3 regions of the Enterococcus sp. AZ128 genome follow, and region 3 is predicted to be linked to each of the others. Evidence: riboswitches for the same ligand, from Rfam matches in the RefSeq annotation. Region 3 holds a riboswitch; each other region holds the start of a gene.
What was found. A riboswitch is a leader RNA that binds a small molecule or an ion and turns the genes downstream of it on or off. The one in region 3 is predicted to bind thiamine pyrophosphate.

Region 1: it holds a riboswitch for thiamine pyrophosphate, as region 3 does, so the genes downstream of both, thiW (energy coupling factor transporter S component ThiW) here and tenA (thiaminase II) in region 3, are expected to answer to the same signal.
Region 2: it holds a riboswitch for thiamine pyrophosphate, as region 3 does, so the genes downstream of both, thiT (energy-coupled thiamine transporter ThiT) here and tenA (thiaminase II) in region 3, are expected to answer to the same signal.

What each region holds. Positions count from the first base shown of each region.
Region 1 is NZ_JBIORZ010000004.1:386,721-388,991, forward strand. It holds gene IGI38_RS23105 (hydroxyethylthiazole kinase) at 1-712, opposite strand, end outside; gene thiW (energy coupling factor transporter S component ThiW) at 709-1,248, opposite strand; TPP riboswitch at 1,320-1,409, opposite strand; gene gloA2 (SMU1112c/YaeR family gloxylase I-like metalloprotein) at 1,539-1,928, shown strand; gene IGI38_RS23120 (beta strand repeat-containing protein) at 2,049-2,271, opposite strand, start outside.
Region 2 is NZ_JBIORZ010000004.1:76,375-78,645, reverse strand. It holds gene IGI38_RS21595 (low molecular weight protein-tyrosine-phosphatase) at 1-117, shown strand, start outside; gene IGI38_RS21590 (hypothetical protein) at 190-552, shown strand; TPP riboswitch at 622-720, shown strand; gene thiT (energy-coupled thiamine transporter ThiT) at 770-1,360, shown strand; gene IGI38_RS21580 (hypothetical protein) at 1,404-2,174, opposite strand.
Region 3 is NZ_JBIORZ010000001.1:1,563,793-1,566,063, reverse strand. It holds gene IGI38_RS07670 (DUF2268 domain-containing protein) at 1-766, shown strand, start outside; TPP riboswitch at 829-920, shown strand; gene tenA (thiaminase II) at 1,098-1,754, shown strand; gene ilvB (biosynthetic-type acetolactate synthase large subunit) at 2,213-2,271, shown strand, end outside.

The DNA of each region.
Region 1 (2,271 bases), on a different contig from region 3:
CATCTCCGGCTTGCTCTCCACAAAGATTAAAATAGCTGACCGCGGCAACAACCGCCTCCGCTGTTTTTACTCCACATCCTAATAAAGCAGCAATCATCGCGCCGACAATATCACCTGTACCAGTGAATCGATCCAACGCCGGCACTCCGTTAGCTAAGCGGCGAATACATTTTTGATCGACCACAATGTCTTGGCTGCCGGTCGCTAAAAAAGTCGTTTTGGGGTAGCGTTTGACTATTTGCTGCAGTGCTGCGGATAATTCTTCGAGTGCTGCTTCACCTTGATCCAGCTCACTGCCGTCTACTCCACGAGCATGGCTTGGCAAGCCGCAAAAATTACGCAGTTCGGAAATATTGCCTTTCACCACAGTAGGGTTTTCCGCAATCAACAAACGCCCGACCTGATCACGAGTCTGACTGACACCATAGCCCACCAGATCGACAACACTCGGTTTTTGTCCCCTATTCGCCAGCTTAGCCGCAGCAATCAGACTCGCTTCCCGCTCCTCTGATAAATGACCGATATTCAGCAATAAACTGTCCGTTTGTTGAAACAACTCATTGAACTCTCTTGGATCAGAGGCCATGATGGGCTTAGCACCGATATACAGCAAGGCATTCGCCACCGTTTCACAGGTGACCTCGTTAGTTATACAATGAACCAACGGCGCATCTGCCAATGGAAATACGTTTGAAACCTTCGTTTTGATCATCCAAACATCCTCTCACTCAAAAATAAGCGCTGCCAACGTTTGAAAATCGTTGTTTCCTGCAGCTTCACCAATACGACGAACGCGATCGCCGAACCGATCAGCGTCGCACCGACAAAACGCGGCGTATAAATAAACCAATACAAATCACTTTGACTGCCAGTAAACCACACCATCACCGGATAGGATAATAATGAACCCAAAATACCTGTTCCAAATACTTCCCCCAGCATCGACCAAATTAGTTTCCCGCCTAATCGATAAAACAATCCTGCAAAAAAGGCGCCAAATATTGCACCCGTCAACGCTAACGGCGGAATCCCCAACATCGTCATTCGAATCAATGCACAGACAAAAGCCATGAGTGTTCCATAGACCGGACCCAACAACACTCCGGCCACAATATTCATGACACTAGACATTGGCGCCATCCCCTCGATCCGCATCAATGGTGATAAGACAACATCCAACGCGATCATTAAAGCCAGCAGTGTCAATTTATGGATTTTATTTTTCTCCACGTTAATCCTCCTTTCCATGAGAAACAACGAGATCAAGATACCTAAGAAAAACAGAAAAACCCAACCAAAATAAAATGGTCGGGTACAATCAGTCGTTAGCTACATTTCCCTGCGTCAGTTTTAACTGCATCAGGTTCCATGGGTATAATCTCAGCCATAAAGCACCCCAAATGTTTCTCTTCAATTGATTGGAGTATAACATACTTTTTTTATTCCAACTAGCTTATACTTAGGAAAGACTTGTCGAAGCCCTTCAGCTTTTTGCCGATAAAGCGGGTTCGATCAAGAAAAACAAGGAGGACACGCTCATGTCAAAACCAGATTTTTCTGCAATCCATCACGTCGCGATTATTGTCTCTGATTACCAAAAGGCGCGCCAGTTTTATGTCGATGTGCTGGGTTTACCGATCATCCGTGAGAATTACCGCCCAGAGCGCCAAGATTATAAATTGGATTTGCAGCTGAACGACGCGGAGTTAGAAATCTTCGCCCCGCAAAATCCGCCAAAACGCCCCAGCTTTCCAGAAGCTGCGGGATTACGCCACTTAGCGTTTAAAACGAATGATATCGAAGCTGCTGTTGCTTATTTAAGCAGTCACAGTATTGAATGTGAACCGTTGCGGACCGATGACTTTACTGGTGAAAAGATGACCTTTTTCTTCGATCCAGACGGCTTGCCGCTGGAGCTGCATGAATAGATAAACGACGAAAAGGAGCTGTGACAAAAATCTCGTCACAACTCCTTCTTTCGATTATTCAGTGAACCCGAAACAGCGTTATTGGAAATAGGCCGAAATTTTCTGTCACACCTCGTTAGTTTATCCGATTTTCCGCAATAGATAGAATCGGTTAACTACAAGCCCACCCAAAACGATGAGTACCAAATAAACCCACCAATTTGCTGTGTCCAATTTAATTCCTGTAACGACAACCGACTCAATGTAGCCGGCATTAAGAATTGGTTTCATTTCATTTTGAATATCAATCGTTAATGGATCGGAGAAACCGTCTTGATTTACATGACTGTTAAGCTCCGTGGTT
Region 2 (2,271 bases), on a different contig from region 3:
TCTGGGTCTGCCGGTGAAAATATTCCTGACCCATGGTATACAGGAAATTTTGAAGAAACCTATGATTTAATTCAAAAAGGTTTAAACGAATGGTTAACTTTTTTTGAATTGGACTAGATTCCTTGTTTTTTCCTCAAAATTTAAGTAAAATCATACTACATAACCATGCTCTTGATAGGAGGAAGCTGAATGACTAAAAACGAGAAGCCTAAAAAGAATTTAATCAAGCTGTTTTCGAATTCGTCGTACCGTTTCATCTCGGATTTTTTGAATGATTCTGCTGAAAAACGAGCCCAAGAGCAAGCCAACGAGAACATTTTTCTCAAACTGAAGATGGCAGCTCTGCAAAATAGTTTAGTAGTCATTCAAGTTCAAGACGAAAAAGACGAAGAAAAATTTCAAACGATCTCAGGCTGGTTGCCTAAAGTAGTGACGAATGAATCCATCGTTATTCGAACCCAAGATAATCAATTGATGATGCTGACGATTGATCGGATCAAAAAAGTAACAACTTTGTCACCAAGCGGAGATCAAGAAAGCATTTCGCGTTAAAAGTATTTCATACCTTTACGAGTGAACAGACATCTGTTATACTCTGGGGGTACTAAAAAATAGAATAATACTGTCGCAAAGGGGAGCCTTCGGGCTGAGATTGAGATGACTCTAAACCCTAGTACCTGTTTCGGTTATTCGAGCGTAGGAATTGTGATGAAGTAATGATTGTTACTTCTCCTTTGTGGACTGTATGTTCAAAAGGAGGAGTTTTTTTATGTATAAGACAAGAATTTTAGTGGAAGGCACAGTGGTGGCGGCTTTGGCGCTGGTATTAACTTTCATACCAACGACTATTGGCAGCAGCTTTACGATTTCGTTGGGAATGATTCCGATGACGCTATTTGCTTTACGCAGAGGATTGAAACCAGCAATAATGTCGGCATTTATTTGGGGAATCTTGCATTTTCCAGCAAGCCAGGTAGTTTATCTGAGTGTTGTTCAAGTGTTGATAGAGTATCCGATCGCTTTTACGTTTGCCGGTTTTGCTGGATTATACGCAAAGAAGGTTCAACAAAGTTTAGCTGATCAAGATATGTGGAATGTTCGAAAGAATATTATTCTAGGTACTTTTGTTGGTACAGGAGCAAGATTCTTCTGGCATTTTATTGCAGGGGTTGTTTTCTGGGGCAGCTATGCGTTGTGGGGGATGAATCCGTGGATATTCTCGCTTGTTATGAATGGCATCAGCGGATTAGCGACAGCAGTCGTAACTGCGATTGTTGCGGTTTTAGTTGCAGAAAAGGCACCGCAATTATATCTGCCTAAAGATGGCAATTTGGTTCGAAAACAAAGCCAACAACAATAATAAAAAGCAGTTGTCCGTTTTTCAGGACAACTGCTTTTTATTATTAGCGGAATGAGAAGACAGGGTCATCATTTTGAACGTCCAGTGACCATACTTGCTTGGACGTATCATAGGTAATCTCTGCGATCTGCTGTTCCTTTTTGTAATTCTTCGGACTGCGACGCCAACCCTTTTCATCAGATAAAAAGATTGGGATATGGTAAATTTTATTTTTCAATTCAGACATGTCGAGGCAGAAAATGGCGCCCTCTTGTAAGATTGGATATAATTCCTTCAACAGTTCCCCATCTAATGGAGCGACAGAAGACCCCTTGCGGAAAAATGAGCGGCGATCATTGACTTTCTCCAATACGATCCGTGTTAGTTTGCTTGCAAGGATTCGGTAAAATTCGTCTAAATAGCGGTAATAGACACGCATAGTTTCGTTGCCTAAATTGAAATAAACAAAATTATTTTGCAACTTATAAAAAAAGGGTGAATGCAGATGTGTCCGCATGTGCCCAAAATATAGCAATTCTGAGATTTCTAATGGCGTCAGCTCTTTCAACATCGCCAGATCATTAAAATCGATCCACTTGGTTCCTTTTGAATGAGTAAAAACTTTGTTGCCGAAGAATTGTTGGACTTGTTCCGGACTATTAACGATTTTCAAACCTGTGTGTGGCTCGTATTCACCAGCTTCTGCTACAGGGTCTAGCAATAACAAATGTTTAGGCTGATGGACGATACCGTCGACAAAATCGTTGGGTGAAAAACCTTTTGATAGCACAGCATTACTTGTGGAATCAATATATGCAAATATCGTATCTGGCACAAATGTTCACCCTTTCTAATAGTCGTCACAATCATTTTAACCCAATAATAAAAAAAAAGCTCGTATCTTTTATTTTAAAATTAGATTACAAATCCCT
Region 3 (2,271 bases):
GCCAAAAACTCCCGGAGGCTATGATGTGTTAATGGCATCAGAGATGATGGGAATCTGGACCCCGCGAAAAAGCAGCGAGCTGATTGAAACTAAGGTAGAACCTTTAAAAGACACGAATATTTTCGGGGAATGTCGTCAAGTTATAGAGGAAAGTGCACAGCTTTTCACTGACATTGGCTATCAAATACCGGTCGAAGAGTTTAATGTAAATATCTTGCTTGGTGATCCGGAAAACAGTGTCTTGATGGCAAGTGAAGGGTATAGCGGATTTGGCGGGATACCTGGGTATATTCTATTAATCGTTGTACCAAATGAGTTCAATCGCACGCGTTTAAAATCTGCTTTGGCCCATGAGTTTAATCATAATATTCGTTTTACGTATGAGCCTTTTAATCATGGAGATGTAAGTGTCGAAGATTATTTAGTGATCGAAGGCTTAGCGGAAGTTTTTGCCGAAACACTTTATGGCATCGAACATCGTGGTCCTTGGGTACAAGAATACGATCAGGAAGAGTTGGACCATACAATCGAGGTAATGAAGGATGGACGCGATGCTCGTGGCTTTGATCAGGTTTCTGCTTATATGTACGGGGATGAGGTCGCCCGTGAGCAAGGGTATCAACCCGTGGGACTCTCAAGAAACGCTGGCTACACGGTTGGCTATCAGCTTGTAAAGGATTATCTAAAAAATGCCGGAAAGACAATAGCTGAAGCGACTTTGACACCAAGTCGAATTCTTGTTCAGGAATCAAGAATTTTTGATTAAAAGCTAGAAGATTTAAATGGTAATCGTTTTTCTAAAAAGAGTATGCTATACTTTTAGTAATTGAATGACACTAGGGGTGCTTTTGAAGCTGAGATTATACCCATTGAACCTGAAACAGTTAGGACTGGCGCAGGGAATGTGTGATGTTTAGAATTTTGCACCCGACCGTTTTTTTGCGGTCGGGTTTTCTTCTGTCTGCGAGTTTTAAGCATCGAGCCTCCTTTTCATTCTTATGAGAATAAAGGAGGTTTTTTATGTTGTGATTCGGTGTTATTGAATGATTAGTATCAAGCAGGAGTATAAAAAATGAAGAACAAAGGAGAAAAAAAGAATGACTTTTACAACAATTGCCCGTCAAGAAGCAGCCTCTTTTTGGGAGGGTAGTTTTGAGCATCCGTTTATCACAACGTTGGCAGCTGGAAATCTAGACTCAGAAATTTTTCGTTATTACTTACTTCAGGATCGTTATTACCTTGAACACTTTTGCAAACTCTATAATCTAATCGCAGAACAAACAAATGATCGAAAGGTTCAAGAGCAATTACAAGAAAATGCGGAAAATCTTAGGCTAGGTGAAATGGCGATTCGCGAGGAGTTCTTTTCAGAATTAAAGATCTCTGATCGTGAGATTCTTAATACGCCGATTGCTCCCACAGCGTATCATTATGTTTCTCATATGTATCGACAGCTGATTGACGGCACGCCAAACACGGCCTTTGCGGGAATGCTGCCCTGTGCTTGGCTTTATCAAGAAATCGGTGTTCGTTTGATTGAGGCGGGCTCTCCCAATCCTTTGTATCAGCGCTGGATCGAAACGTATGCTGGTGAAGCCGCTGTGGAAGGTATTAAGAAGGAATGCGCGCTTTTAGATCGTTTATACCAAGAAAGTCCAAGACAAGAGCAGCAACAAATGATCGAATCCTTCGTGATCAGCAGTAAAATGGAATATGACTTTTGGGAAATGGCTGTTACTTTAGAAAAATGGTGATTTATATGAGATCGTTCGGAAGTGGACGGTCTTTTTTTGACCCTATAAGGAAAGTATAAAATTTTCACATGAATAAATCGCTATACAGTAGATTTATCCATGTCCGGCTTCACGGACTAGCTTTTCTACGCAAGCTACGCATACAGTTACTGCTAAATTCCATTAAACAGAACTAGCATATCGGCAATAAGCAAAAATATTTCGAAATTTGAGAAGCACCGAGGAGGTACCAATCAACATCAGTTCTCTTCGATCCCTGTGTTTCTTGGCAATTTAGAAATATTTTGGTCTTATTGCTGAGACACAGCGACTGCTTGCAGAGCTGATGTGGAACAGTACCTACCTGGTGCTCAAAAGCTGAGCGAGTTCGCGAAGCCTTTCTTAGGAAACAATTGACAACGGGTGTGGTTTATCTGTAAAATGCAAGTTAACACTTGCATTATTAGGAGGTATGTAAAATGATTTCGGGAGCTGAGTTGGTTGTTAAGGCATTAATCGATGAAAAGGTTGAGGTTTG